3 regions of the Arthrobacter sp. UYEF20 genome follow, and region 3 is predicted to be linked to each of the others. Evidence: riboswitches for the same ligand, from Rfam matches in the RefSeq annotation. Region 3 holds a riboswitch; each other region holds the start of a gene.
The links. A riboswitch is a leader RNA that binds a small molecule or an ion and turns the genes downstream of it on or off. The one in region 3 is predicted to bind S-adenosylmethionine.
Positions count from the first base shown of each region.

Region 1: linked by a shared signal. The riboswitch ahead of ABIB26_RS03175 (aminotransferase class V-fold PLP-dependent enzyme) and the one ahead of metX (homoserine O-acetyltransferase MetX) in region 3 are both predicted to bind S-adenosylmethionine.
Region 2: linked by a shared signal. The riboswitch ahead of ABIB26_RS17595 (DUF1737 domain-containing protein) and the one ahead of metX (homoserine O-acetyltransferase MetX) in region 3 are both predicted to bind S-adenosylmethionine.

Region 1 is NZ_JBEPNP010000002.1:141,043-150,945, reverse strand. Features, by position in the region: gene aroA (3-phosphoshikimate 1-carboxyvinyltransferase) at 1-717, shown strand, start outside; gene rsgA (ribosome small subunit-dependent GTPase A) at 701-1,816, shown strand; gene hisN (histidinol-phosphatase) at 1,904-2,716, shown strand; gene ABIB26_RS03180 (glutamyl-tRNA reductase) at 2,895-4,229, shown strand; SAM riboswitch class IV at 4,334-4,447, shown strand; gene ABIB26_RS03175 (aminotransferase class V-fold PLP-dependent enzyme) at 4,483-5,949, shown strand; gene ABIB26_RS03170 (class I SAM-dependent methyltransferase) at 6,034-6,810, shown strand; gene ABIB26_RS03165 (Nramp family divalent metal transporter) at 6,955-8,259, shown strand; gene ABIB26_RS03160 (metal-dependent transcriptional regulator) at 8,270-8,983, shown strand; gene ABIB26_RS03155 (fluoride efflux transporter FluC) at 8,984-9,433, shown strand; gene ABIB26_RS03150 (fluoride efflux transporter FluC) at 9,430-9,801, shown strand; gene ABIB26_RS03145 (MFS transporter) at 9,785-9,903, opposite strand, start outside.
Region 2 is NZ_JBEPNP010000017.1:74,075-83,977, reverse strand. Features, by position in the region: gene ABIB26_RS17625 (ECF transporter S component) at 1-544, shown strand, start outside; gene ABIB26_RS17620 (ABC transporter ATP-binding protein) at 544-2,226, shown strand; gene ABIB26_RS17615 (energy-coupling factor transporter transmembrane component T family protein) at 2,223-3,026, shown strand; gene ABIB26_RS17610 (glutamate--cysteine ligase 2) at 3,137-4,321, shown strand; gene ABIB26_RS17605 (O-succinylhomoserine sulfhydrylase) at 4,373-5,581, opposite strand; gene ABIB26_RS17600 (rhodanese-like domain-containing protein) at 5,582-6,001, opposite strand; gene ABIB26_RS17595 (DUF1737 domain-containing protein) at 5,998-6,330, opposite strand; SAM riboswitch class IV at 6,344-6,460, opposite strand; gene ABIB26_RS17590 (PIG-L deacetylase family protein) at 7,116-8,021, shown strand; gene ABIB26_RS17585 (ATP-grasp domain-containing protein) at 8,018-8,962, shown strand; gene ABIB26_RS17580 (glycosyltransferase family 2 protein) at 8,949-9,903, shown strand, end outside.
Region 3 is NZ_JBEPNP010000018.1:66,605-76,507, forward strand. Features, by position in the region: gene ABIB26_RS18005 (bifunctional o-acetylhomoserine/o-acetylserine sulfhydrylase) at 62-1,378, shown strand; SAM riboswitch class IV at 1,508-1,623, shown strand; gene metX (homoserine O-acetyltransferase MetX) at 1,635-2,858, shown strand; gene ABIB26_RS18015 (MFS transporter) at 3,077-4,459, shown strand; gene ABIB26_RS18020 (LysR family transcriptional regulator) at 4,584-5,483, opposite strand; gene mmsB (3-hydroxyisobutyrate dehydrogenase) at 5,643-6,545, shown strand; gene ABIB26_RS18030 (CoA-acylating methylmalonate-semialdehyde dehydrogenase) at 6,623-8,107, shown strand; gene ABIB26_RS18035 (hypothetical protein) at 8,199-8,783, opposite strand; gene ABIB26_RS18040 (putative bifunctional diguanylate cyclase/phosphodiesterase) at 8,990-9,903, opposite strand, start outside.

The sequences.
Region 1 (9,903 bases), on a different contig from region 3:
GTCCTCCGCGGAGCCGGTGTGGCAGTGGACGATTCCCGTCCCAACCACTGGATCGTGTCCCCCGGGCCCATCCGCGCCTTTGATCTCAGGATCGAACAGGACCTGTCCAACGCCGGGCCCTTCCTCGCTGCCGCCCTGGCCACCCGCGGGACGGTCCGGATCCCCAACTGGCCCGCCGGGACCACCCAGGTTGGTGACCTCTGGCGCAGCATCCTTTCCACGATGGGCGCGACCGTCACGCTGGAGAACGGCACCTTGACCGTGACCGGCGGCGAGGAGATCAAGGGAGGCGATTTCGACGAAACCAGCGAGCTCGCCCCCACGGTGGCAGCGCTCTGTGCCCTGGCCACCGGCCCCTCGCGCCTGAGCGGCATCGCCCACCTCCGGGGGCACGAAACGGACAGGCTTGCCGCCCTCGTGGCCGAAATCAACCGCCTCGGCGGCGACGCCGAGGAGACGTCCGACGGCCTCATCATTCGTCCGGCCACCCTGCACGGCGGTGTGGTCCGCAGCTATGCGGACCACCGCATGGCCACCGCAGGCGCCATCCTGGGCCTGGCCGTGCCCGGCATCGAGGTCGAGGACATCGCGACCACGGCCAAGACCATGCCGGATTTCCCGAAGCTGTGGACAGCCATGCTGGCACAGGGCCCTGGGGCCGAAGCCGCGGTTGCACCGGCCGCAGAAAAGGACGCCCCCCGTGGCCCGCAGCACTGATTCGTGGGACGAATCCGACGTCCGGATCCGTCCCAACAAGAAGGGCACCCGACCGCGCACCAAGGACCGGCCCAGCCACGACGAAGCCGTCACCGGGCGCATCATCACCGTTGACCGCGGACGCTACACCGCCGTGGTCGGCGAAGGCACCGGGCACGAACGCAAGATCATCGCCGCCCGCGCCCGGGAACTGCGCCGCAACCCCGTGGTGGCCGGCGACTTCGTCTCGCTCGTGGGGGATGTCACCGGAGAACCGGACACCCTCGCCCGGCTGGTCAGGATCCAGGACCGCAAGACCTTGCTGCGGCGCAGCGCCGACGACACCGATCCGATCGAACGCGCCGTCGTCGCCAACGCCGACCAGCTCGTGATCGTGGTGGCCGCCGCCAATCCGGAGCCGCGGACCGGGTTCATCGACCGCGCCCTCGTGGCAGCCTACGACGCCGGCATCGATCCGCTGCTGCTGGTCACCAAAGCCGACGTCAAGGATCCCGCCGAGCTCCTCTCCAACTACCAGCACCTGGATTTCCCGGTCATCATCAGCAAGACGGCGGATTCGGCCGCCTCCGGCATCGACGCCCGCTCGGATGACGGGCTCTCCGCCCGGCTGGACAAGGACGCGGTGTCACAGCTGCGCGACTACCTCGACGGCAAAGTCACCGTCATGCTGGGCCATTCCGGCGTCGGAAAGTCCACCATGGTCAACGCCCTCACCGGTGCCGAGCGCGCCACCGGCGGTGTCAACGCCGTCACCGGGCGCGGCCGCCACACCTCCTCCTCCGCGCTGGCGCTCAAGGTCAACGATGCGCCCGCCGGCAGCTGGATCATCGACACCCCGGGCATCCGGTCCTTCGGCCTGGCCCATGTGGATCCGGACCGGATCCTGCATTCCTTCCCGGACCTCGAACCCGGCACCGACAACTGTGAGCGGGGCTGCAAGCATGACTCCAGTGCCGTCAACTGCGGCGTGGATGCGTGGGTGGCTGCGGGCCATGCGGGGCCATCCGGCCCGGCGAGGCTGTCCTCGCTGCGCCGGCTGTTGGGCACGGACCCGCGGATGGAAGCGCAGGACGTCAAGGAACTCGGCACCGTTTCCTAGATTGTGCCGGGCACGCCCGGTCCACCTCCCGTGGCCCGGCAACGTGGCCTCCCGGCGAGCCGCCCCCTTTGGCGGTAGTTTGGAACCATGAGTCAACCCGCTTCGAGCTATAACGACGACCTGCGCCTTGCCCATGTACTGGCAGATTCCGTAGATTCCCAGACCATGAGCCGCTTCAAGGCGCTCGACCTTCGGATCGAAACGAAGCCTGACCTGACGCCGGTGACGGATGCGGACAAGTCCGCAGAGGAAGCGATCCGCGGCCAACTGTCCCGCTCCCGCCCGCGCGATGCCGTCCTGGGCGAGGAATTCGGCAGCTCCGGCCACGGGTCCCGGCGCTGGATCATCGACCCCATCGACGGGACCAAGAACTTCGTCCGGGGTGTCCCCGTCTGGGCCACCCTGATCGCCCTCGTGGACGAGGGCGAGCCCGTCGTCGGCGTCGTCAGTGCACCGGCGCTGGGCAAGCGCTGGTGGGCGGCCAAGGGTGCCGGCGCCTACATGGGCCGATCGCTCGCCGCCGCGACCCGGCTGAAAGTCTCCAACGTCTCCCAGCTCTCGGACGCTTCCCTGTCCTACTCAAGCCTGGGCGGCTGGAAGGAACGCGGAAACCTCGACGAGTTCCTGGGCCTCACCGAGGAAGTATGGCGGACCCGCGCCTACGGCGACTTCTGGTCCTACTGCCTGGTGGCCGAGGGCGCCGTCGACATCGCCTGCGAGCCCGAACTGAACCTGTATGACATGGCGGCCCTTGTCCCGATCGTCACGGAAGCCGGCGGCCGCTTCACCTCGCTCGAGGGTGAGGACGGGCCGTTCGGCGGCAACGCCCTGGCCACGAACTCGATCCTGCACTCGGAGGTCCTCAAGCGCCTCAACCCGGGACTGGACGACCTGCTGTAAGGTCCCGCTTACGGACGACGGCGGACTCCCGTGCGGGGGCGTCCGCCGTCGTTCTGCTGTGCCGCGGGGCTCCCCGCGCTCAAGATATCCCGAAGGTCGATGCATCACTCTGGCCACGGCAGCGGGCCTGAGTGCCCGCCGCGACGCGGCCTGGCCCTTTTCTGGGAGGAGAACAGCCATGTCCGGAACACATCCAACGGCGGATCCCGCATCCGGGGAATCCGGATCGGGGCCGGTCCTACTGGCGCTCATTGCGAGGTACCGGGACCTGGACCACGATTCGGCTGCGCGGCTGCATGCTGTCTCCGCCGAGCTCGCCCCGGACCTCCTCGCCAGCAGTCCCGCCGTTTCCGGATCGCTGGTCTTGTCCACCTGCAACCGCTTCGAAATCTACTGCGAAGTCCCCTCGGCCCCGGACGTTGAGTGCGCGCGGTCCGATGCGCTGGCCGCCCTCAGCCGATGCTCCGGCCTGCCGGCCGCCCTGCTCACGTCGCATTTCGAGTACCTCCAGGGCGCGTCGGTCCCCGCGCACCTCTTCGCGGTGGCGGCCGGACTGGATTCCGTTGTGGTCGGCGAGCGCCAGGTGTCCGGCCAGGTCCGCCGCGCCCTCGCCGACGCCCAGCTGGCGGGTACGGCCGGCGGACGGTTGAGTCGGCTGTTTCAAGCGGCCTCCCGCGTTTCCAAGGAGGTAGGGGCGCGGACAGCCCTCAGCGCCGCCGGACGATCCATCGCCACCGTCGCCCTGGATCTGGCAGCCATAGGATCCAGCCAGGGAAGCCTGGCCGGGGCATCCGTGGTCCTGGTAGGCACGGGTGCCTACGCCGCGCACGTGGCGGAACTCCTGAGAACCAGGCAATGCATCAGTGTTGCCGTCTACTCCCACTCCGGGCGGGCGGCTGCATTTGCGGCCGCCCGGGGCGGAACGCCGCTGACAGAGCGGGAGCTGCCCGCCGCCGCCGCCGCGGCAGACGTCATCATCGGCAGCAGCGGCACCGGGGCTCGCATTGGCGCCGCCAGCTTGGCGCGCTGGAGGCAGGACGCAGCCCGTCCGCTTACCGTCATTGACTTGGCTCCCAGCCACGATTTCGACCCGCACGTGGCGGAACTGCCGGGCGTCGAACTGATCACGCTGGGATCCGTGCAGCTTGCCGCTCCCCCAGCGGACGCCGAAGCACTTCGCCTCGCCCATACCCTGGTCGGGCAGGCTGCCCGGCAATTCGAGGAGCAGGAAGCGCTCCGTGCCGTCGACGCCGCCGTCGTTGCCCTGCGCCGGTACATCCAGGACGTCCTCGACGCCGAAATGGAGCGGGTCAGACGGCAACACGGTGGTGGCGCCCTGGCTGAGGACGTGAACATCGCCCTGCGCCGCATCGTCCGGCGGCTGCTCCATACACCGACCGTCCGGGCCAGGGAGCTGGCCACGGCCGGTCGGCAGGCCGACTACACGGCAGCCCTGGAGGCCTTGTTCGGCCTTGATGTCCAGCTCAGCAGCGCAGCCAGCGCCGCGCCGTAGGGTGCGACGCACCAAAGGCAGCAGCCACTGCGGTGCGTAACAAAGCGCTTCACATTCCTGCCCGGCCTTTTCCGCGGCGGCCGGGATGTCCTAGGCTCGAAGCAGGTCACGAGTGCCAGCGCTAAACCCCGGTTTGCTGGCCGGCAACCCTCCATTCGCGGTGGGGTGCCCCGGGTGACGACCTGGCCGGTCCGGAACGGACCCGGCAAGCGCGGATCCCCGGTGCGTGGGGTCCTTTTTCGAGCGAGGTCCCATGACAACTGCCACTTTTCCTGCCACCTTTCCTGCCTCCCTTCCTGCCTCCGGCGGCGGCCGCCCCGCGTCCGCAGCGGCGCTCCCGGACCGCTTCGCCGTCGCCGGCAGGCCGCTCGCCGCGGTCACCGGGGCGGAGATCCAGGCCCCGCTGATCCAAGGCGGACACGTCCGCTACGCCAACCTGGACTACGGAGCCTCCGCCCCCGCGCTGTCCGTGGTGTCGGCCTACCTGAACGAGATCCTGCCGTTCTACGCCAGCGTCCACCGCGGCGCCGGCTACGCCTCCCAGATCAGCACCTCCGTGTACGAAAACGCCCGCAACATCGTCCGCGAGTTTGTCGGCGGCCGCCCGGACGACTCCGTGATCTTCACCCGCAACACCACCGACTCGCTGAACCTGCTGGCCGGCTGCCTGCCGGTCAGCGACGGCAGGCACACCGGGGAGGTTCTCTACCTCGACATCGAGCACCACGCCAACCTGCTGCCCTGGCAGAGAGTGCCGCACCGCGCCGTCGTGGCCGCCCCCACCCTTGCCGCCACTCTGGACAAGCTGCGCGAGCAGCTGGCGCAAGGCGGCATCAGCCTGCTCGCCGTCACCGGCGCCTCCAACGTCACCGGCGAGATCCTGCCCATCCGCACCCTGGCCGCCCTTGCCCACGAGTACGGCGCCCGGATCGTCGTCGATGCGGCCCAGCTCGCCCCGCACCGGCGCATCGACATCACCGCGGACGACGTCGACTACCTCGCCTTCTCCGGCCACAAGCTCTACGCGCCGTTCGGCTCCGGCGTGCTGGTGGGCCGCCCGGACTGGCTCGACGCCGGCACCCCGCACCTGGCCGGCGGCGGAGCCGTCAGCGACGCCAGGCTGGACACGGTCAGCTGGACCACCGGCCCGGCCCGGCACGAGGGCGGCTCCCCCAATGTGTTGGGCGCGGCAACACTGGCCCGGGCCACCCAGGTGATTGCCGCCCTGGACCGGACGCAGTGGTACGCCCACGAGGAGGCCATCCGCTCCTTCCTCGTCGAGGGTCTCCGGCGGATCGACGGCGTGAGCGTCCACCGGATCTTCGCGGACACGGACCCCGAAGGCGACGGGCAGGGCGCCGGCATGATCGGCGTCGTCAATTTTTCGGTCGAAGGCTACGACGCCGGCCTCGTTGCCGCCTACCTTTCCGCCGAGCACGGCATCGGCCTGCGTGACGGCCGGTTCTGCGCCCACCCGCTGCTCAAGCGGCTGGGCCTGCCCTCGGGCTCGCTGCGGGCCAGCTTCGGCCTCGGCTCGCGGCTCGAGGATGCGCAGCGGCTGCTTGCCGGCATCCAGGAGCTGCGGCGGACCGGCCTCGGCTGGGACTACGTGGTGGATGCCGGCCGCTGGGTGCCGTCCAACGACGCCCGCAGCTACCCGCACTGGGCACCGAACACGCCGGGGACCGCCGGCGCCGCGCCGTGCGCGGTGGTGGAGTAGGCCTACGAACCCCCGGACCGGTGCCGGTGCCCGCGTGCGGTAAATTCGAAAGGTACCCATCAGACCTGCCGAAGGAGATCGCACGTGGCACGCGGCGGCCCCACCCTGCACGGTGGACCCAAACTTCATCAGGACCGCCGCCGGGAACTCGGGCAGAGCTTCCGGGACGGCGGCGCCCACTATGAGCGGGTCCGCCCGGGATATCCCGGCGAGTCGGCCGAGTGGCTGATCCCGGCCGGCGCGAGGGACGCCGCGGACATCGGCGCCGGAACCGGCAAGTTCACGGCCCTCCTGGCTGAACGCGGGCTGCACACCGTCGCGGTCGATCCTTCCGCCGATATGCTCGAACAGCTCCGGCGGACACTGCCCGGCGTGGCCGCCGCCGAGGGCACCGCCGAAGACACCGGGCTGGCTCCGGCAGCCTACGATCTTGTCACGATCGCCCAGGCCTGGCACTGGTGCGACCCGCTCCGTGCCAGCACCGAGATCGCCAGGATCCTGCGCCCGCACGGCGCAATGGGGCTGATCTGGAACCAGCTGGACACCGCCGTTCCCTGGGTCCACCGGCTCACGCGGATCATGCATGCCGGCGACGTGCACAAGCCCCACTTCAAACCGCCCCTCGGGCCCGAGTTCGCCGGCCTCGAGAGCCACCGGACCCGTTGGGAGGATCCGCTGACCACAGCGGACATTATGGAACTGGCAAAATCCCGGAGCTACTACCTTGCCGCCGGTGAGGCGGCCCGGGCCAAGGTGCTCGCCAACCTCGACTGGTACCTGCACGAGCATCTGGGCCATGCCCCCGGCGAGGTGCTTCCGCTGCCCTACCTGACCCAGAGCTGGCGGGCCGTCCGGGCCTGAGGATGTCCGGCCACGTTGCAGGCAGTGGCCGCGGGGGTTTATGGTTTCGGTATACCTAACAATCAGTTGTAGGCAGTCATAACTTTGGGACCGGCCCACCATCCGCCGGGACCGACCGTCGCGTCAATGTTGACGCCCCGAGCCATGGGAGCCGCAGTGCTGGAAGTAACTGGACACCAACCGCCGGCGGCGGGAGCGCCCAACCGGCGGACACCGGGAGCGCGCAGGGCACTGCTCGGACTGCTGGGTCCTGCCTTCGTGGCCTCCATCGCCTACGTGGACCCGGGCAACGTCGCCGCCAACCTCACGGCCGGGGCGCAGTACGGCTACCTCCTGGTCTGGGTCCTCGTCGCGGCCAACGTCATGGCCGTGCTGGTCCAGTACCAGTCCGCAAAACTCGGCATCGTGACCGGCAAGAGCCTCCCGGAGATCCTCGGCGAACGGCTCAAGCCGTTCTGGCGGCGCGCCTTCTGGGTCCAGGCCGAAATCGTGGCCGCAGCCACCGACCTCGCGGAGGTCGTGGGCGGAGCGATCGCCCTGTACCTGCTCTTCGGGCTGCCCCTGCCCCTCGGCGCCGTGATCGTCGGCGGCGTGTCGATGCTCCTGCTCGCGGTACAGGCCAAGAACAAACAACGGCCCTTCGAATTCGTCATCATCTTCCTGCTGGGCATCATCACCATCGGATTCCTGGCCGGCCTCTTCATCAGCCCGCCCAGCCCCGGCGGCGTCCTGGCCGGGCTGGTGCCGGGCTTCCAGGGGCCGGACACGGTCCTGCTGGCCGCGAGCATGCTGGGCGCGACGGTGATGCCGCACGCCATCTACGTCCACTCCGCCCTGTCCCGTGACCGGCACCGTCCCAATCCGCACCTGCATGTTCCGCTGCCCGCGATGGCCAGGCTGGTCAAGGCCACCCGGTGGGACGTCGTGGTGGCGCTCGCCATCGCCGGCATCGTAAACATCGGCATGCTGCTGCTGGCCGCGTCAACGCTGGGCGGACAGGACGGGACGGAGACCATTGAGGGGGCGCACGCCGCGATCACCGCCAACCTGGGGCCCGTCGTCGGCGTCATCTTCGCCGTCGGCCTGCTCGCCTCGGGCCTGGCCTCCACCTCGGTGGGCTGCTACGCCGGCGGAACCATCATGCAGGGCCTGCTCAAGATCCGCATCCCGCTGATGACCCGCCGCGTCATCACGCTGATCCCGGCCGTCGTGCTTCTGTCCGTGGGCTTCGACCCCACGTGGGGCCTCGTCCTCAGCCAGGTTGTGCTGAGCTTCGGCATTCCCTTCGTCCTGGTCCCCCTGGTGGTCCTGACCAGCAACAAGACGCTCATGGGCCGCTTCGCGGACGGCATCCCGCTCCGGACTGCCGCCATTATCAGCGTGGTCCTGGTGGTTGCCCTGAACCTGGTGCTGCTGTGGCTCACCTTGTCCGGGGCTGCCGGACGGTAGGCTTGTGGCTGTGAAGACCAGCTCGCCATCCTCCTCCATCGAGGACTACGTCAAGGTCATCTACTCCTTCACGGAGTGGCAGGACAAACCCATCACCTCCACGCAGCTGGCCCAGCGGCTCGGCGTCGCCAACTCCTCGGTCTCCGAAATGGTCCGCAAGCTCAAGGACCAGGGCCTGGTGGACCACCAGCCGTACAGCGCGATCACACTGACGGCCGACGGCGTCCGGCTGGCCCTGTTGATGGTCCGGCGTCACCGGCTGATCGAAACCTTCCTCGTCCAGGAGCTGGGCTACCGCTGGGACGAGGTCCACGACGAAGCCGAGCTGCTGGAGCACGCGGTCTCGGACACCTTCATCGAGCGGATGGCGGCCAAGCTGGGGAACCCGCTCCGGGACCCGCACGGCGATCCGATCCCGGCCGTCGACGGCTCCGTGCTGATGCCCCCGGCCCACCGGATGAGCGATCTCGACGACGGCCACACCGGCCGGATCATCCGGATCAGCGACGAAAACCCCGAGTTGCTCCGCTACCTTGCCGCCGAGGAAATCGACCTTGACGCCGCCGTCGAAGTCATCGGCCGGAGGCCTTTCGGCGGCCCTCTCGTCGTCCGTGTCGGCTCCGGCGCCAGCGGGCGCGAGGTGGACCTCGCCGAGGAAGTAGCCTCGGCGCTGTGGGTTCACAGCGAGCCGGCCCACGCAGACTGCCGTATCGCAGGACGCTGAATGCCGGGCACGCCGAAGCAGGCCAGGGCAGGGAAACGCCCGGGCCTGCCGGGCTGGCGGGCGTGGGCGGCCGTGGCGGCCGGCGGGTTGCTGGGAACGGAGCTGCGCTACGCGGCTGGCCTTGCCTTTCCGGAGGCGGCAGACGCGGTGCCGTGGACCACCCTGGCGATCAACGTCGTAGGCAGCTTTGTGCTCGCCACCCTCACCACCGTCTGGATCGCTCGGCCCAAGACCGCCTTCTGGCTCCGGGCCGGTCTCGGCCCCGGGCTGCTGGGTTCCTTCACCACCTTCTCAGCGGTCGTCTTCTCGGTGGACCAGCAGCTCCGCGGCGGCATCCACGGAACCTGGCTGGCCTATCTGGGGCTTTCCCTGGTGCTCGGGCTCGGGGCCGCCGCCGCCGGCTGGAAGTCCGGCAAGGCGCTGTCCGACCTGAGGGGAAGGGTCTCATGATCGCCGCGCTGCTCGTGGGCGTCTTCGGGGTGGCCGGGGCCCTGCTGCGGTTCGCCGTTGATTCCTGGTTTGCACACCGCCCGGGGCCCCACCCGCACTGGCCCTGGGCAACCTTGACGGTGAACATCGTCGGATCTTTCATCATCGGCCTGTCCATCGGAGTGACGGACCGGCTTGGCCTGGGACCCGAATGGCATGCCGGGCTCGCGACCGGCTTGGCCGGGGGCCTGACCACCTTCAGCTCCTGGACCACCGCCACGGTGCGGCTTGTCAGCGAGACGCGCTACCGCGCCGCCGCACTCAATGTGGCCGCCAATCTGCTGGCCGGCCTTGCTGCCGCGGCGCTCGGCCTCAGCCTGGCTGGCTAGAGGCGTCCGGCGCCTGCTTAGCCTCCCCCGGCCGGTTCCGGATGCCGACGGCGGAGCACACCGCCCCCACGACGAACAGCGCCGCGGTGACCGCCGAGGTGT
Region 2 (9,903 bases), on a different contig from region 3:
GGCCGGCGGCGTCATTTTCTGGGCCTGGTCCCAGGGCGCCAACCTCATTTCCGCACCCGTCAACGCGTTCTACCCGCCGCTGACCGGGCTCTACGCCGGCGGCTGGATGATTCCCGCCGTGCTGGGCATGCTCATCATCCGCAAGCCCGGGGCGGCACTGTTCTGCGAAACGGTGGCCGCCACCGGTGAGCTGATCATGGGCTCGCAATACGGCACCACTGTCCTGATCTCCGGCGTGCTCCAGGGCCTCGGAGCCGAGCTCGTGTTCGCAGCGTTCGTCTACAAGAAGTTCAACCTGCCGGTTTCCCTGCTGGCCGGTGCCGGTGCCGGGCTGTTCGGCGCCCTGAATGACTCCTTCGCGCCATGGGGCTGGAACATCGCCTATGCCGCCGGGGACAAGCTCGCGTACATCATCTTCATGTCCGTCTCCGGCGCCATTATCGCCGGCGCCCTGTCCTGGCTCGCCACCCGGGGTCTCGCCAAGACCGGGGTGCTGAGCTCGTTCGCCTCGCGCAAGGCCGCCACGGAGCCTGTGTTCTCCTGATGCCGGCACACTGCCCGACATCTTCCGACGGCGTCCGCCCGGCCGCGGTCACGGCCCGCGGCTGGGGCTGGCGGCACGCCGGCCGGCCGCGGCCCGCAGTCAACGGGCTGGACCTGGACATCAGGCCCGGGGAGCGGGTGCTGCTGCTCGGGCCTTCCGGCGCCGGCAAATCGACGCTGCTCCACGCCCTGGCCGGGGTCCTCGGCGACAACGCAGCCGACGCCCTCGGCGACAACACGGCAGAGGATTCCGACGAGACCGGCAGCCTGCTGATCGACGGCGCCCCGCCGCGGGCCCGGCGCGGCCGGGCGGGGCTGGTGCAGCAGGACCCGGAGACGCAGGTGGTGCTCTCCCGTCTCGGTGACGACGTCGCCTTCGGGGCGGAAAACCTGTCCGTGCCCCCGGCGGAGATCTGGGCGCGGGTGCGGGAAGCGCTCGACGACGTCGGGCTGGGCCGGCTGCCGCTGGACCACCCGACCTCGGCCCTCTCCGGCGGCCAGAAGCAGCGGCTGGCGCTCGCCGGCATCCTGGCGATGCGGCCCGGGCTGCTCCTGCTCGACGAACCCACCGCCAACCTGGACCCCGCCGGCGTCCTGGAAGTCCGCGACGCCGTGGGCCGCTGCCTGGACAAGACCGGCGCCACGCTCGTGGTGGTGGAGCACCGGGTGGCCGTCTGGAAGGACCTTGTGGACCGGATCGTGGTCCTGCAGCCGGGATCCGCCACGGATACGGCCGTGTTGATCGACGGCCCGCCGGACCAGGTCCTGGTGCAGGCGCGGGACATGCTCACCGCCGCGGGCGTCTGGGTGCCCGGTTACGTGCCGCCGACCCGGGTGCGGGCAGCGTCTGCCGCGGGCTTGCCGGTCGCTGGCTCCGCAAAAGCATCCCTGCCCGGACAGCCCGACGCCGGGACCCTCCTGATGGCGGCCGACAACCTGGCGGTCTCCCGCGAACACCCCCGCCGATCCGGTCTGCGCAGGGGCTTCAGGGCCATCGCCCCGGTACCGGTGCAGTCCGGCCTCACAGCCCGGATCCGGGCCGGCGAGGCGCTGACCATCACCGGCCCCAACGGCTCCGGCAAGTCGACGTTCGCCCTGACCCTGGCCGGCCTGCTGGCGCCGGTGTCCGGCGCGGTCTCCGCCACGCCGGAGCTGAGCGCCGGCGCCGGGACCGATCCGTACCAGTGGAAGGCTCAACAGCTGATTGCCCGGATCGGTACCGTCTTCCAGGAACCCGAACACCAGTTCGTCACCGGCCGGGTGCTCGACGAGTTGATGTTCGGTCCCCGGCACCTGGGCCGGGGCGAAGAACGGGTGGACGAACTGCTGGAGCGGCTCCGGCTGACCGAACTGGTGGACGCGAACCCCTACACACTCTCCGGCGGCGAAAAGCGGCGGCTCTCGGTTGCCACCGTGCTCGCGGCCCATCCGCAGGTGCTCGTCCTGGACGAGCCCACCTTCGGCCAGGATGCCAACACCTGGGCCGAGCTCGCCTCCCTCCTCTCCGAACTCCTCGACGCCGGCACCGCCGTCGTGTCGGTAACCCACGACGCGGAATTCACCGCGGTCCTGGGCGGCACCCAGCTCAGCCTCCGCGCCCCGGAGCACCGGGAACCGGGCGATCGCGAGCCGGGCAGTCGCGTACCGGGCGATCGCGTACCGGGTCCGGTGCAGGCGCAGTGAGGGACGTCCTGAGCCTGCGCGGCAACCAGGCCCTGCTGACCCGCGCCAACCCGCTGGCCAAGTTCACCGCCGTCGTGCTGATCACCCTCGTGCTGGCGCTGTCCATCGACTGGGTTTCAGCGTCGGTGGCGCTGGCCTTCGAAGTGGCGCTGTTTCCGTTGGCCGGGCTGAGCCTCGCGCTGCTCTGGCAGCGCGGCTGGCCGTTGATCCTGGCCGCGGCGCTGGGCGGCTGGAGTACGGCCATCCTGGCGCCGGATAGCGGAAGAATACTGCTCGACGCCGGCATCTGGTCCGTAAGCGACGGTTCCCTTGAACTGGGGCTGGGCTTCCTGCTCCGCGGACTCGCCATCGCGCTGCCGGCGGTGCTGCTGATGAGCTGCACGGACCCCACGGACCTTGCCGACGCGCTGGCCCAGAACGCGAAACTGCCGCACCGATTCGTCCTGGGCACCTTGGCCGCGATGCGGCTCGTGGGGCTCATGGCCGAAGAGTGGCAGACCATCGGCATGGCGCGGCGGGCCCGCGGCGTGGGCTCGCGCGGCAACCCGTACCAGCGGCTCCGGTCCACGCTGGGGCAGAGCTTCGGGCTCCTCGTGCAGGCCATCCGGCGCGCCTCCCGCCTGGCCGTCACCATGGAGGCCCGCGGCTTCGGCGGCGCCCAGCGCACCTGGGCGCGGCCCTCCACCTTCAGCAGCCTCGACGCCTGGGTCCTGCTGGGCGGGCTCGGCATTGCCGCTGCCGCCGTCGCCGCGGCGCTGGCCGCCGGGACCTGGAATCTCGTGTTCCTCACCCGGCAATAGGAAGCCCGCAACGCAGCGGTGCGCGCCCTGCCCCGGAACCTGTCGCCGCGCGCGGAGTGACCCCGCGTTGGGGTAGCGCGCTTCCGCGGGTCCTGACGCACAATAGATTTATGCGCACCTTCGGCGTGGAGGAAGAACTGCTGATAGTGGACCCCGAAACGGGGATGCCGCTCGCCCTGGCCGACGTCATGCTGCCCAGCCTGGTCCCGCAGAAGCACGACGCCGGCCGGGTGGTCCCGGCGCAGGGGCCGGTCCACGAAGACGCCGGGTTCAGCCTCGAGCTCAAGCTGGAGCAGATCGAAACCCAGACGCAGCCGTGTCTGGGCTACCCCCAATTGCTCCAGCAGCTCAGGCAGGGCCGTGCGCTCGCGGACCGGGCCGCACGGGCACACGGCGGCCGCATCGCAGCCCTGGCCACGTCGCCGAGGGGATCCGCGACGCACACAACGCCGTCGCCGCGGTATGTGAGCATGCAGGAACGCTTCGGGCTGATCGTCCGGAACCAGCTCACCTGCGGGTTCCACGTCCACACGTTGGTGGAATCCCCCGAGGAAGGCGTGGCGGTGATGGACCGGATCCGGGACAAGCTGGCCGTGCTGATAGCCCTCAGCGCAAATTCCCCGTACTGGAACGGCGCGGAGACAGGGTTTGAAAGCTACCGCACCCAGGCGTGGAACCGCTGGCCGGGCTCGGGTCCCACGATGATCTTCGGCAGCCTGCCGGTCTACCGGCGGGTGGTGACCCGGCTGGTGGAAAGCGGTGTGCTGCTGGACGAGGGGATGATCTATTTCGACGCCCGGCTGTGCAGGCACCATCCCACCGTGGAGGTCCGGGTCGCCGACGTCTGCCTGCGGGCCGACGACGCGGCGCTGATCGCCGTGTTGGTGCGTGCCCTGGTCGAATCGGCCTGCCGGGAGTGGAACGACGGCGTTGAACCAGCCCCGGTGCCGACGCTGCTGCTGCGGATGGCCGCCTGGCAGGCCAGTAATGGCGGGCTCCGCGGCCAGCTGCTGGACTTCGGGACCTTTACGCCCGCGCCGGCGGCGGATGTGGTCCACGCCCTCGTGGACTATCTGGCCCCGGTCCTGGCGGAGCAGGCGGAGCTGGAACTGGTCCACGAGGGCATCGCACGGATCCTCGCCGAGGGAACCGGTTCGCAGCTGCAGCGCCGGCCGTTCCGGGAAGGCGGGCTCGCCGCCGTCGTCGACCGGGCCGTCAAGGTGACCATGCTGGGCTCGGCGTCCCGGGATCCCGCGCACCAGCCGTCGGCCCTGGGGCGGGTGCGCCGGGCCTGACTGAAGAGACGCTGCCGCGGGATGCCGTCCCGCGGAAGGAAGAATCCCCGGTCAGACCTGTTTGAGCGCCTGCCCGAGATCGCGGATCAGGTCCTCGACGTCTTCCAGGCCCAAGGAGAGCCGCACCACGCCGTCGCTGAGCCCGATCGCCGCGCGGCCGTCCGGGCCCATGGCGCGGTGCGTCGTCGTGGCGGGGTGCGTGATGAGGGACTTAGAATCGCCCAGGTTGTTGGAGATGTCGATGATCCGCAGCGCGTCCAGCAGTGCGAACGCGGCTTCCTTCGCGGAGCGCCCGGGGGACGGGGAAAGCTCAAACGTCAGCACAGTGCCGCCGGCCTTCATCTGCTGGGCCGCGAGCTCGTACTGGGGATGGGACGGCAGGAGCGGGTACTTGATCCAGCTGACCGCGGGCTGCCCCTCGAGCCACTCCGCCAGCCGCAGGGCGGACGCCGAGGAATGGTTCACCCTCAGGGCCATGGTCTCCAGGCCCTTGGTCAGGACCCACGCGTTGAAGGCGGAGAGCGCCGGTCCGGTGTGCCGCATAAGCTGCTTGACCGGGCCGTCAATGAACGCCTTGGTGCCCAGGATCGCGCCGCCGAGCACCCTGCCCTGGCCGTCGATGTGCTTGGTGCCGGAGTAGACCACCACGTCCGCGCCGAGGTCCCCGCAGCGCTGCAGCAGGGGGGTGGCAAAGACGTTGTCGACGACGACGGTCGCGCCGGCGGCGTGGGCCAGCCCGCTCACGGCGGCGATGTCCACAATCTCCTGCATCGGGTTCGACGGCGACTCGAAGAAGACCGCCGTCGTCGGCTCCGACAACGCCACGCGCCACTGCTCCAGGTCCGGCCCGTCGACGAAGACCGTTTCCACACCCCAGCGCGGCAGGATTTCGTTGAGGATCACAAAGCAGGAGCCGAACAGCGAGCGGGCGGCGACCACACGGTCCCCGGTGCCCAGCAACGCGCCGAGCGCGGTGAACACCGCGGACATGCCGGACGCCGTCGCAAAGCACGCCTCGGTGCCCTCGAGCAGCCGGAGGCGTTCCTGGAAGGTCGCGACCGAGGGGTTGCCGTAGCGGGAGTAGACGAAGCGCTCGTCCTCACCGGTGAAGGCGCGCTCGGCGGCGGCGGCGGATTCGTAGACGAAGCCGGAGTTAAGGAAGATCGGCTCGGTGGTTTCCTGGAAGCCGGTGCGGTCAAGTCCGCCCCGGACGGCCTGGGTGTCGGGGCTCCAGCCGGCGGCGTCGGGATTGAAAGTCACTTAGTTCTTCCCGAGGTTGGTGGGCAGGCCACGGTTCTTCCAGCCGTTGACGGTCCGTTCGCCGTAGCGGTCCGGCTCGCCCTCGAAGCCCTCAAGGACGTTGTAGGAGGTGAAACCGGCCTCGGTGGCGGCGGTTGCGGCGGCAATGGAGCGGGCGCCGGAACGGCAGAGGAACACCAGCTCGGCACCGGCATCCTCGGGCGCCTGCTGCTTCAGCTGCTTCACGAACTGCGAATTGGGGATGCCGCCGGCCAGGCTCCACTGGATGAAGAGCGGATCGTTCCGCTTTTCGTTTGCGGATGCCGTGTCCGGGATGCCGATGTGGGCCCATTCCGCCTCGGTGCGGACGTCCACCAGGATGGCGCCCGCCTCCAGCTTGGCCCAGGCCTCCTGCGGGAACAGGTCTCCGGCGTAGCTCACGCGTGGCCCTCGATGGTCTCTTCGTAGCCGAAACCGTCAGTTCCCAGGCCGTCTACCGCGTCGGCGACGGCGGCGTCCGCACTGGCAATTGCGGCCGGCAGGATGACGGCCTGGGCGACGATGACACTGCTGCCGTTGAAGGCGGCGGAGGGGCTTCCGTGCAGCACGTAGCCTTCGGCCAGCGCCGCCGAAACCCGCTCGCAGAAGGAGCGGTCGTCGGGACCGGTGAACAGGCGGTAGGCCAGCTTTTCCTCGGCGGCCGCGCCGGGGACGGCGGCGGACGGGGCGGGTGCTGTGCTGGGGACAGCGGGGGCGGATGCGTCAGGCACGACGGTACTCCTTCTTTCAGGCTTGCAGCTCGAATGGGTCGATATGCCGAGTATTCACCTGAGGCACCCCGCCGCGAAAGGGGAGGGTTGCCGACCGGCCAGTCAGGGCTTGGCACCGGTTCTCATGACTCCCCAAAAACGTAACACTTACGACGCCGGCCCGCACCGCCGCCGTCGTCATGTTAAGTCACGGACCCCGGCCAGGGTTCCTCAGGTGGTGCAACACAAGGAATTCCGGTCGAAAGATGCCTCATTTGTTCCCGAATAGTAGTCCTTGAATCCCGGTTATTTAGCCGGCAATTTCCAGCCGGCGCCCAGTTGATCGTTCCTAGTTGCCTGGTACGGGAACCTTTGACTCTGCCAAAGGCCCAATCCGGGTAGTCGGCATATGAGATGCGAGTACTACCTGCGCCGGCCATTAATTAACTTAGATGAGGTTTCAAGTAGTGCCTACTCGGGTCTACTGATAGGCCTCTCGCGTTTACTGGAAGAGCAAGTCCAAGGTCTCCAGAAAGTCTCAAGAACATGTCACGCAACACGCCGGGGGGCTATTGCGCTGCGCTACATAAGCGCCGGTCAATGCCCAGAAGTTCTCGCACAACCGATCACGGCTGCGCCTGGCGCCGGGATGTGCCCTGCCGGAGATCCCACGGGCTGACTCAAGAAATGGCCCTACTCCCGTCCCCAAGGCCTGGCCCGTTTGTGCGGCCGGATCTGAAGATCCAACAATTTAACCCGGCCCAGCATTGGGGCGCCGGCACTTCAACCAAGGAATTGGATTTCTCATGGTCTCAATTTATGTTTTGCTCATTGTTTTCCTGATCACTTTTGTGGTCGCCGCCGCGCTCGGCCGGTCCTTGTTTCACCGCCGGCTGCGCCGTCCCGAGCTGTTGCGCAGGATTTTCCTCATGGTTGGCTCGATGCTGCTGGTGGCAAATCTGGCCTGCTTTATCCTCGACGCTCCGGAGTTCTGGCGGACTGCCAACTTCACCGCGACAGTTGGAGCCCTCGCGTCCCTGGGCGTTGCCACGACGGCGTTGCGCACCGGGGGAGTCCCGGCCCGCCAGCCCCGCAGGGTTCTGGCCATCGGCGCCCACCCTGACGATCTCGAACTGGCCTGCGGCGGGACCCTGGCCAAGTTCGTCGACTCCGGACATGAGGTGCAGGGACTCGTCATGAGCGATGGCAAGCGTGGCGGAGACGCCCTGGAGCGTTCGCTGGATGCCCAGCGCGGCGCGGCCTTCATGGGCCTTTCCGGCATGAGCCACCACAATTTCACCGACACGGAGCTGAACCGGCACGGCCAGGAAATGGTCGGAGTCATTGAGGCCGCAATTGCACGCTATAACCCGGACATCATCCTCACGCATTCCAACCATGACCAGCATCAGGATCACCAGGCCGTCCACATGGCCACCCTGCGGGCCGCCCGCCAGCATCACTCGATCCTGTGCTACGAAAGCCCGTCGGCGACGCGCGAATTCAACCCCAGCGTGTTCGTCGACATCGACGACTACGTGGATGCCAAGATCCAGGCCGTCAAAATGCACAGCGACCAGCTCGCCAAGCCGTACATGACGGCCGAGCGGGTCCGCGGCATCGCCTCGTTCCGCGGGGGACAGGCGAGGCGCAGGGTCGCCGAAGCCTATGAACCCGTCCGCCTCCTGAGCACGGAAATGGAAAAGCTGTGAAGCCCCGCGTGCTGGTCACCGGCGCCGGAGGCCCCGCTGGCCGCGCCATCGCGGCGCAGCTCAAGGCCCGCGGCATTCCCGTACTGGGCACCGACATCCGGGAGCTCCCCGCCGGGGCCGGCCTCACCGTCGTTCCGGTCCCGCCGGCCTCGGACCCGGATATGGTTTCGGCGCTCCGCAGGCTGGTGGTCCAGGAGGGCATCAACCTGGTCATCCCCACTGTGAGTGAGGAACTCCCGCAGCTTGCGGCGTTCCGTTCCGCGTTCGGGGCCGACGTCCGTGTCATCATCGGCGACCCGGGTCCGGTGGCCCTCGCCAATGACAAGCTCTTCACGGCCTGGCAGCTGCACTCGGCCGGGGTCCCCGTGCCGAGGTTCGGGGTGCCCAGGGACTTCGCCGACGCCGACGCCGCCATGGCTGCGCTCGGCGGCCCCATAGTCGTCAAGCCCCGGGTTTCCCGCGGCGGGCGTGGAGTGATCGTCATCGACGGCAGCGAGGAGGTGGACTGGCACCACCTGCCGGAGGGCCAGATTGTCCAGGAGTTCATCCCGGGCGCCGAATACGGCCCCATGGTCTTCGGAACGCCGGCGCACAACGGCACCGCACCGTTCGTCGTCGTCGTGGAGAAGACCGAACTGGCGCAGGGCAACGTGGGCAACGCCGTGACCACCCGCCGCGCCGTAGCGGGCGAAGCCATTGACGTGGGCAACGTGGCGATGGCCGCCGTCCGCTCGCTGGGCCTCACGGGTCCGGTCGACGTCGACGTCCGCCGCCGTGCTGGCGGGACCCCGGTGGTCCTCGAAATAAACGCCCGGTTCGGCGCGAACAGCGAACGCGCCCCCGAACTCCTGGACGCCGTCCTGGCGTCGTTCGCCCTTCCATCCTTCAACCCAGCGTCCTTCCGGCAAAGCACAGGAGCGTACGCCAATGTCCTGGTTTGAATCCGCCTCCGCCTCAGCGGTCCCGGAGGCCGAGTTCCTCCTGCTCCTCATTGGGCTGCCGATCCTGGTGTTCGGGCTCATGAAGCTGCTGGTGCTGCCGCTGTCCGTCTGGTTTGAACTCCGGGCCGTCCGGCGCCGCCGCCGCGAAGCGCCCACCCTGCTCGATGATTGGCCCAGCGTGTCGATCATTGTCCCGGCTTTCAACGAGGCGACCGTCATCGAGAACTGCGTCCGCTCCATCCAGCTCACCGGGTACGACCGCTACGAGGTGATCCTCGTGGATGACGGTTCCACGGACAACACGGCCGAGCTGATGGCAAGCCTGGCCGCTTCGGATCCCCGGATCACGGTCCTCGCGCAAGCCAACTCGGGCAAGGGCGCCGCCCTGAACCTGGGCATCCACAAGGCCACCGGCGACGTCCTCATGTTTGTCGACGCGGACGGGATTTTCTCCAGGAACACCGTCAAACGGATGCTCCAGGGCTTCGCGGACAAGCGCACGGGGGCTGTCTGCGGCGATGACCGGCCGGTGAACCTTAACCGGGTCCAGACGCGGTTGCTGGCCTTCATCAGCCATGTCGGCACCGGGATGGTCCGCCGGGCCCTGACCATGATCGGCTGCCTCCCCATAGTCTCCGGCAACATCGGGGCATTCCCTCGCCGCGTCCTGGCGGAGATCGGACCGTTCCGAGAAGACACGGTAGGCGAGGACCTGGAGCTCACGTGGCGGGTGCACAAGGCCGGCTACCGGGTGGTCTTCGCTCCGCGGGCGCTCGTCTATGCTGAGTCGCCGTCAACCATCCGTGCGCTCTGGCGCCAGCGCGTCCGCTGGGCACGCGGGCTGCTGCAGACCATGGGCGTCCACAAGGGCATGATCGGGAACCTCCGGCACGGCCAGTTCGGTGCCTACCTGCTCTTCAACACCATAACCATGGTGGTCC
Region 3 (9,903 bases):
TGCACCGCCCCGGGCCGATGGCCTGTGGGTGGCCTGTGCCCGGTCCTTGAGGAGTATCCCGATGTCCAATGCCTGGTCCTTCGAAACCCGCCAGATCCACGCCGGCCAGGAGCCGGACAGCGCGACCGGCGCGCGTTCCCTGCCCATCTACCAGACGACGTCGTTCGTGTTCCCCAGCGCCGAAAGCGCCGCCAACCGCTTCGCGCTTGCCGAACTCGCCCCTATCTACACCCGGATCGGCAATCCCACCCAGGACGCGGTGGAGCAGCGGGTGGCGAGCCTGGAAGGCGGTCTCGGGGCGCTGCTGCTCAGTTCCGGCCAGGCTGCGGAGACCTTCGCGATCCTGAACGTCGCCGAGGCCGGCGACCACGTGGTGGCCAGCCCCAGCCTTTACGGCGGAACCTACAACCTGCTGGCCCACACGCTGAAGAAGTTCGGCATCTCCGTGACCTTCGTGGAGGACCCGGACAACCTGGAGCAGTGGCGCGACGCCGTCCGGCCCAACACCAAGCTGTTCTTCGGCGAAGTGGTCTCCAACCCCCGCCAGGACGTCCTGGACCTCGAGGGCATCTCGAAGGTGGCCCACGGGGCCGGGGTCCCGCTGATCGTGGACAACACCCTCTCCACGCCGTACCTGATCCGGCCGATCGAGTGGGGTGCGGACATCGTGGTCCACTCCGCCACCAAGTACCTCGGCGGCCACGGTGCCGCAATCGCCGGCGTGATCGTGGACTCCGGCAACTTCGACTTCGGCAAGGACCCGGAGCGGTTCCCCGGCTTCAACACCCCGGACCCCAGCTACAACGGACTCGTCTACGCCCGGGACCTCGGGGCGGACGGCGCCCTGGGCGCGAATCTCTCCTACATCCTCAAGGCCCGCGTCCAGCTCCTGCGTGACCTCGGCTCCGCCGTGTCGCCGTTCAACGCCTTCCTCATCGCCCAGGGCATCGAGACCCTGAGCCTGCGCGTCGAACGCCACGTCGCCAACGCCACCCGGGTGGCCGAATGGCTCGAGGCCCGGGCCGACGTCGAATCGGTCGCCTACGCCGGGCTGCCCTCCAGCCCCTGGTACGAGCGCGGCCGCAAGTACGGGCCCAAGGGAACGGGCGCCGTCGTGGCGTTCAACATCGCCGGGGGAGCAGAGGCCGGCAAGCGCTTCGTCGACGCCCTCGAACTGCACTCGCACGTGGCGAACATCGGCGACGTGCGCTCGCTGGTCATCCACCCGGCGTCGACCACCCACAGCCAGCTCTCGCCCGAACAGCAGACAATTGCCGGCGTCAATCCCGGACTCGTACGGCTTTCGGTGGGTCTGGAACACATTGACGACATCATCGCGGACCTCGACGCCGGCTTCCGCGCGGCCAAGGGCGTCTGAATCCGCCAGGTTCCCGGCACCCTGCCCCAGGGGTGCCGGGAACTTCCCCGGTGCCGGGCACCCGGCCTCGAGTCACATAGCCGTCACAATCTTCGCCGCACCGGCGCCTCGTTTCGTAAGCTAGTTGCAGGTCATGAGTGCCAGTGACAGCCCCGGCTTGCTGGCCGGCAACCCTCCTTTTGCGGCGGGGTGCCCCGGGTGAAGACCGGGCCTGCCGGTCTGCCGACGGCGGGCAAGCGCGAAGTTAGGTCCTTACATGACGATTGCCGCCACCCGCACGGGTGTACCCGGAAGCAAAACCGCCCATACGCCAGCCACCGGCCCGGCCGCCGCGCTGCCCGAAACAGTGCCAGCCACAGTTCCCGAAACACTGCCCGGCACAGTTCCCGATACCGTTCCGGACGGGACCGTCCGGTACCTCCGGACCGGCGGCCTGGAACTCGAATCCGGCGCCCGGCTGCCCGATGTCACCCTCGCCTATGAAACGTGGGGGACCCTCAACGCGGACCGCTCCAATGCGGTGCTGATCGAGCATGCCCTCACCGGGGACACCCACGTCACCCGCGGTGCCGGCGAGGAGCCCGGCTGGTGGGAACAGCTCGCCGGGCCCGGCGCCCCCGTGGACACCGACAGGTTCTTTGTTGTCTCCATCAACATCCTCGGCGGCTGCTACGGCTCCACCGGACCCTCGACGCCGGCTCCTGACGGCCGGCCCTGGGGCTCCCGCTTTCCGCTGGTCACCCTGCGGGACACCACCGCCGCCGAAGCCCGGCTGGCCGACGCCCTGGGCATCCGCAGCTGGTACGCCGTGCTCGGCGGATCCCTCGGCGGGGCCCGGGCCCTCGAGTGGGCCGTGACCTTCCCGGAGCGGGTCCGGCGCTGTGCCGTGATTTCCATCGGGGCCAGCAGCACCGCCGAACAGATCGCCTTTGCCCAGGCCCAGACGCTCGCCATCCGCCAGGATCCGAGTTTCAGGGGCGGGGACTACTACGGCGGCCCGGGGCCTGTTGCGGGCCTGGCCCTGGCGCGCCGGATCGCGCACATCACGTACCGCTCCGCCGCCGAACTGGACGGACGCTTCGGCCGGAATCCCCAGGCGTCCGAGGCTCCGCTGGAAGCCGGATCGCTGGCGGGCCGGGGGCGCTACCAGGTGGAGAGCTACCTCGACCACCAAGGCAGCAAGCTGGTCCGGCGCTTCGACGCGAACAGCTACATCGCCATCACCGAGGCCCTCATGAGCCACGACATCAGCCGCGGCCGCGGGGCGCTCGAGGAGGCCCTGGCGCCGGCCACGGCCGAGTTCCTGGTGGCGGCCGTGGACTCGGACCGGTTGTATTTCCCGGCGCAGTCCCGGGCGCTCGCCGAGGCGCTGCCCGGCGAGGTGGAGGTGCAGCTGATCGAGGCGCCGATCGGCCACGACGGCTTCCTGACCGAGATTGGCCAGCTCAGCGGCCAGCTCCGGGAAGGTTTCTTCAGCTGACCCCTGCCCGCCGCCCGTCAATGGCCTCAAACCGCCATCGCCTCGGCCGAAACGGCCGCCGATTGTGCATTTTTGCAGACGCGCCCTGCACTAATGGCCGTTGAGGCCGGGGCCGGGAGGGACCATACTCATTGGGAATGATGCCGCGTGTCACAAATCACAGGCGTCCTCTGCCCAATGGTCCACAGGGTGTCGACGGAGACACCGAAGGAGTCACGATGAGTACGGAAAACGCGGCCGCGAGGCGCGCAGAAGAGCCCGACGTCAAAACGTCCGGCCTGAAGAAGGTGGTTGCCGCCTCGATGGCCGGCACCGTGGTGGAGTGGTACGAGTTCTTCCTCTACGCGTCCGCCGCCACCCTGATCTTCGGCAAGATGTTCTTCCCCAACTCGGGGACCGAACTGGACGGCATCCTCGCCGCCTTCCTCACCTATGCGGTCGGCTTCATTGCCCGCCCCATCGGCGGGATCGTCTTCGGCCACTTCGGCGACAAGTTCGGCCGCAAGCAGCTCCTCCAGCTCAGCATCATCCTGGTCGGTGCCTCCACCTTCGCGATGGGCTGCCTGCCGGGCTTTGCCCAGATCGGCTACTGGGCCCCGGCCCTGCTGGTCTTCCTGCGCTTCGTTCAGGGCTTCGCCGTCGGTGGTGAATGGGGCGGCGCCGTCCTGCTCGTCGCCGAGCACAGCCCCAGCAAGTCCCGCGGCTTCTGGGCCAGCTGGCCGCAGTCGGCGGTTCCGATGGGCAACTTGCTCGCCACCGGTGTGCTGTTCCTGCTCTCCTCGGTCCTGTCCTCCGCTGACTTCCTCGGCTGGGGCTGGCGCATCGCGTTCTGGCTCTCCGCCGTGATCGTGGTTATCGGTTACTACATCCGCACCAAGGTCAGTGACGCCCCCATCTTCCTGGAAGCCCGCAAGGAGGTCGAGGCCGGCAAGAAGGGCTACGGTGTCGCCGAGGTTTTCCGCCGCTACCCGCGGGGCGTCTTCACCGCCATGGGATTGCGTTTCGCGGAGAACATCCTGTACTACCTCGTGGTCACGTTCTCCATCACCTACCTCAAGACGGTGGTCCACACGGACACTTCGCGGATCCTGCTGCTGTTGCTCGTTGCGCACTTCGTGCACTTCTGTGCCGTACCGATGGTCGGCAAGCTTTCGGACCAGTTCGGCCGCAAGCCCGTCTATATGGCCGGCGCTGTCCTCGGCGCCACCTGGGGTTTCTTCGCCTTCCCGATGATGGACACCGGGAACGATCTCGTCATCCTCGCCGCGATCACCATCGGCCTGCTGTTCCACTCGCTGATGTACGCCGGCCAGCCGGCCATCATGGCCGAGATGTTCCCGACCCGGATGCGCTACTCCGGTGTCTCGCTGGGCTACCAGGTCACGTCGATCGTCGCCGGCTCGCTGGCCCCGATCATCGCCGTCGCGCTGCTGAGCGCCTTCGGCTCCTCCACCCCGGTGGCCATCTACCTGCTGATCGCCTGCGCCATCACGGCAGTCGCGGTCTTCTTCCTGAAGGAAACCCGCGGCATCTCGCTGCACGACGTCGACGCCGCCGACGCCCAGGGCACGGCCGACCTGCTTGCCGCAGGCAAGAAATAACAGGCAGGAAGTAACAGGCAGAAAGTAGCAGGCAAGAAATAACAGGCAAAAAGTAACAGGCAAGAAACGACAGCCCCTGTCCCGCACTGCGGGAACAGGGGCTGTTGTTCTGTGCGTGCTGTGCTCAACCTGCCAGGACTGCCTGGCGCTCGGCGACCTCGGTGCGGATCGCTTCGAGCACGGCCTGCACGGGGGCCGAGCGCAGCGATTCCGAGCGCGCCACGGCCCAGATGGGGAGTTGCCGCTGGAAGTCGTCCGGCAGCACCGGCAGGAAGTCGGGATTCCCCACCACCAGGAAATTGGGCAGCAGCCCGATCCCGCCGCCCCGGCGCACGGCCTCGAGCTGGGCGAAGATGCTGGTGGCCTGGAAGCTGGACCGGGGCACGGGAAGCTGGGTGGAGCGGTGGCCGAGTTCGGCGACCTGCAGTGCCGATTCCACGTAGGAGACAAAGCCGTGCTGCCTCACGTCGTCGAGCGTGAGGGGCAGCCCACGCTCCTGCGCGTACTGCGGGCTCGCATACAGCCGGAGGAAGTAGTTGCTCAGGAAGATGGTCTGGGCGTTGCTGACGTCCAGGTTCCCCACCACCACCTCGAGGTCCACGCCGGAGCGGTTCTGGCTGACCTTGCGCGTGGCGCTGAGCAATTCCACGTTGAGCGTCGGATGTTCCTGCTGCAGCCGCACCAGCGCCGGTGCGACGAAGCCGGCGCCGAAGCCGTCCGGCGTCGCCATCCGGACCAGGCCGGAGAGCAGGTCCCCCGTCCGGGTGATGCGGCTGGACAGCGCGCCGAGGGTGCCCTCGATAGCCTCGGCCGCGGCGACCGCCTGGCTGCCGAGCTCCGTCAGCTCCCAGCCGTGCGGGTTCCGTTCCAGGGTGCGCCCGCCCAGCTGCTTGTCCAGGGCGAGGATCCGGCGGGAGATGGTGGTGTGGGTGGTGCCGAGTGTCTCCGCGACCGCATTGAACCGGCCCAGCCGCGCCACGGTCAGCAGGATCAGCAGGTCATCGGGGCTCGGAAGCCGCCTCAAGTCCACAATGCCTCTCCTCCAACGGGCCGATGTGCATCCATGCACATGCCGTCTGTAGTTTTTTGCCTTGATTGCACTGTAGCAGGGTGTGATGCTGGACACGGAACATCCCGGCGTTCCGGCCGGATGATGCGGACTTAAAGCAAAGGAGCTTTCGCCATGGCAGTAATCGCTTGGATCGGACTGGGGAACATGGGCGGGTCCATGTCGGTGAATCTCGCCCAGGCCGGGCATGACGTCCGCGGCTTCGACCTCAACACCGAGGCCCTCTCCGCCGCCGAAGCAGGCGGCGTGAAGCCGGCCGGCAGCATTGCCGAAGCCGTCGACGGCGCCGACGTCGTCTTCACCATGCTCCCCAAGGGCGAGCACGCCCGCGCCGTCTACCTCGGCGAGGACGGCGTCCTGGCCCACGCGGAGACCCGCACGCTCCTGGTGGATTCCTCCACCATCGACATCGCCTCCGCCCAGGCCCTGCACGACGCCGCCGCTGCCGCCGGCTTCCGCTTCGTCGACGCCCCGGTCTCCGGCGGGATGAGCGGCGCGAAGGCCGCAACCCTGACGTTCATGATCGGCGGCGAGGCAGGCGCCGTTGCCGAGGCCACCGAGTACATCCGTCCGATGGCGGCGAACATCATCCCGACCGGCGGCGCCACCACCGGCCAGGCCGCGAAGATCTGCAACAACCTCATGCTCTTCATCAACCTGGCCTCGACGGCGGAGGGTGCAGTGCTTGCCGAGCGGCTCGGCCTGGACAAGCAGGTGTTCTGGGACATCGCCTCCGTATCCTCCGGTGACAGCTGGGCCCTGCGGACCTGGTACCCGGTGGCCGGCGTCGTCCCCACCGCGGCCTCGAACAACCACTTCGCGCCGACCTTCACCACCGAGCTGGCCAACAAGGACATCGGGCTCGCCATCAGCGCCGCACGCGACACCGGCACCCCGCTGGAAATCGGCGAGCACGTCCAGCAGCTCTTCCAGCGGCTCATCGACTCCGGCCAGTCCGGCAAGGACTGCTCAATGATCATCAAACTCGTCGACGGCTCCCTCGAGTCCGCCAACTAGCCAAGCTGCACTGCGCCAAACTGCACTGCACCAAGCCGCACGCTTCGAACCCGCACCACACGAAAGAGACCCACCCCATGGAACGCATTCCGCACTTCATCAACGGCGCCCTGATTTCCGACGCCGACCGCTTCGGCCCCGTCTTCAACCCGGCCACCGGCGAACAGGAGAAAGAGGTCGCCCTGGCGTCCGCCGCCCGCGTCGAGGAGGCCGTCCAGGCTGCCCGCGCCGCCCTGCCGGGCTGGCGCGCCACGAGCCTGGCCAAGCGCACCGGCATCTTCTTCAAGGTCCGTGAACTGCTGATGCAGCGCCGTCCCGAGCTGGCAGCCCTGCTGACCAGCGAGCACGGCAAGGTCCTCTCCGACGCCGAAGGCGAAATCACCCGCGGCCTGGAGAACATCGAATTCGCCACCGGACTGTCCCACGCGCTCAAGGGCGAGCGCTCCGAACAGGTGTCCGGCGGCGTCGACGTCCACTCGGTGCGCCAGCCGGTCGGCGTCGTCGCCTGCATCACGCCGTTCAATTTCCCCGCCATGGTGCCGCTGTGGATGATCGGCAGCGCCCTGGCCTGCGGCAACACCGTGCTGCTCAAGCCGAGCGAGAAGGACCCGTCCTCCGCCCTCTTCATCGCCCAGGTCTTCGCCGAGGCCGGCCTGCCCGCCGGTGTGCTGAACGTGGTGCACGGGGACAAGGAAGCCGTGGATGTCCTCCTGGAACACCCGGACGTCAAGGCCGTCAGCTTCGTCGGCTCCACGCCGATCGCCCAGTCCATCTACAAGCGTGCCGCGGACCACGGCAAGCGCGTGCAGGCCCTGGGCGGCGCCAAGAACCACATGGTGGTCCTGCCCGACGCGGACCTGAGCATGGCCGCCGACGCCGCCGTCTCCGCCGCGTACGGTTCCGCCGGCGAGCGCTGCATGGCGGTCAGCGTGCTGGTGGCCGTCGGGAACATCGCCGACGAGTTGGTGGACGCGATCACCACCCGGATGGCCACGCTCAAGATCGGCCCCGGCACGGACCCTGCCTCGCAGATGGGACCGCTCATCACGGCCGAGCACCGCGACAAGGTGGCCTCCTACGTGGCCGGCGCGGCCAACGAAGGGGCCACCGTGGTGGTGGACGGACGCACGCAGGAGTTCGACTCCAAGGGCTTCTTCATCGGCGTCAGCCTCATCGACAACGTCAAGCCCGGCATGAAAGTCTACGACGACGAGATCTTCGGCCCCGTGCTTTCGGTGGTCCGGGTCGAGACGTACGCCGATGCGGTCAAGCTCGTCAACGACAACGAGTTCGGCAACGGTGTGGCGATCTTCACCCGCGACGGCGGCGCCGCCCGGCAGTTCGAGTTCGACGTCGAGGCCGGCATGGTGGGCGTCAACGTGCCCATCCCGGTGCCGGTGGGAACCTTCTCCTTCGGCGGCTGGAAGAACTCGCTCTTCGGCGACACCCACATGTACGGCCCCGAGAGCATCCGCTTCTACACCCGCGGCAAGGTGGTCACCACCCGCTGGCCGGACCCGTCCACCTCGGTGATCGACCTCGGTTTCCCGCAGGTCGACTGACACCGGCCGGCCCGGCGCCGGTGCACGTACGAAGAGAGGCCCCGCAGCTGCGGGGCCTCTCTTCGTTCGTGCCTGGCATGCGTGGGCACGGCTAGCCCTTCATGATCTCCGCGCGCTGGGCCATGTAGTCTTCCATGGCGAGCTCGCCGTTGCTGTAGCGCTGGTCCAGTTCCGCCAGTTTCCGCGCCCGGAAGCCCTGCGGGGCCGACGGCACGGGCGGCACCACCGGCGGGCTCTGCTGCCAGGACGGCTGCTGCGGGGGGTGCTGCTGTTCCGGTCGCTGTTCCGATCTCGGTTGCGGTTGCGGCGGATTGTTCAGGTACTCGGGGCTGTCCTCATAGGGCACCGGGGGCTGGTAGCCCTGTTGTCCGGGATAGCCTGGTTGTCCGGGGTAGCCCGGCTGTCCGGGGTACGGCTGGTTTGCTGGCGGCTGCGGGGCGCCCAGCTGGCCGAACCCGCCATAGTAGTCCCGCTGCGTGAAGCCGTCCCGCGGCTGGTTGCTTTGCTGGCCGGGGAACTTCCCGAACTGCGTGGGGAACGGGCCGCCCTGCTGGTCCGGGTACCCGCCGGGCATGCCCTGGTCCTGGTTCCGGCGTCGCACGGATTTCTTATACAGGCGCATCGCCATCGGGACCAGGAATGACAAAACGATGATCCAAAAGAACAAACTGTTCACGGGGCCGCGCCTTTCAAAGGGTGTCCTTTCAGCTTAACCCCATCGTCTCCGGGTCAGCGCCGGACAGCCGGCATCCCGAGATAGCTGCGTACGCCGCCACCGCGGCGCCGACCGACTGCCCACCGTCGGCCCCGGTGCCCGGCTGCGGCCGGATATCCAGTTCGCAGCTGCGGCAGCCCAGCCAGACCGTCGACGCGTGCCAGCGCCTATCCAGTCAGACAGTCCAGGCCCGGACCTTTGTGGGACCGCGCCAGCGAAGACTGTGAGTCCGGCTGGTTGGCCCCGCTTGTGGGCCTGTTCTGTTCGGTGAGGTGGCGTTGAAGGTCGGCCGCGGGCATCGGCCGGTTGAGAAGAAAGCCCTGGACGGCGTCACAGCCCAGTTCGCGTAGTTGGGCGAGTTGGGCGGAGGTTTCGACTCCTTCGGCGACGACGCGCAGGCCCATGCCGTGGGCCATGGCCACGACGGCGTTGACGATGATGTCTTTCGGACCGGTGTCGGTGAGTTCGTCGATGAAGGATTTGTCGATCTTGAGGGTGGTGAAGGGAAGGTTGCGCAGCCGGGCGAGTGAGGAGTGTCCGGTGCCGAAGTCATCGACCGCCAGCTTCACGCCGAGAGCGCGCAGTTCCCGCAGTTGGACCGCGATGGCGGCATCGGGTCCGGCGAGCATGCTCTCGGTGACTTCCAGTGTGAGGCGGTGGGCGGGCAGCCCGGCTTGGTCGAGGGCGCGAGTGACGATGTCGACGAACCCGGGTGATGCGAGTTGCCTGATGGACAAGTTCACCGCGACCGTGATCTCGCCTGTGACGGTGGGCATCTGGGTGACCTGACGGCATGCTTCGTTGAGTACCCAGGCGCCGATGGGCACGATCAGCCCAGTCTGTTCGGCGATCGGGATGAACTCAACCGGAGGGATCGAGCCGAGGGTGGGGTGCTGCCAGCGCAGCAGGGCCTCTACAGCGCGGGTCTGGCCGGTAGCAACGTCGCAGATGGGCTGGTAGAACACAGTGAACTGGCCAGCCTCCAGGGCGGTGCGCAGGTCGGTCTCAAGCTGCACCCGCGCGGTAAGCGCGTGGTGCATTTCGGGCTGAAAGGCGCACCAGTGGGCTTTGCCGGCCGTTT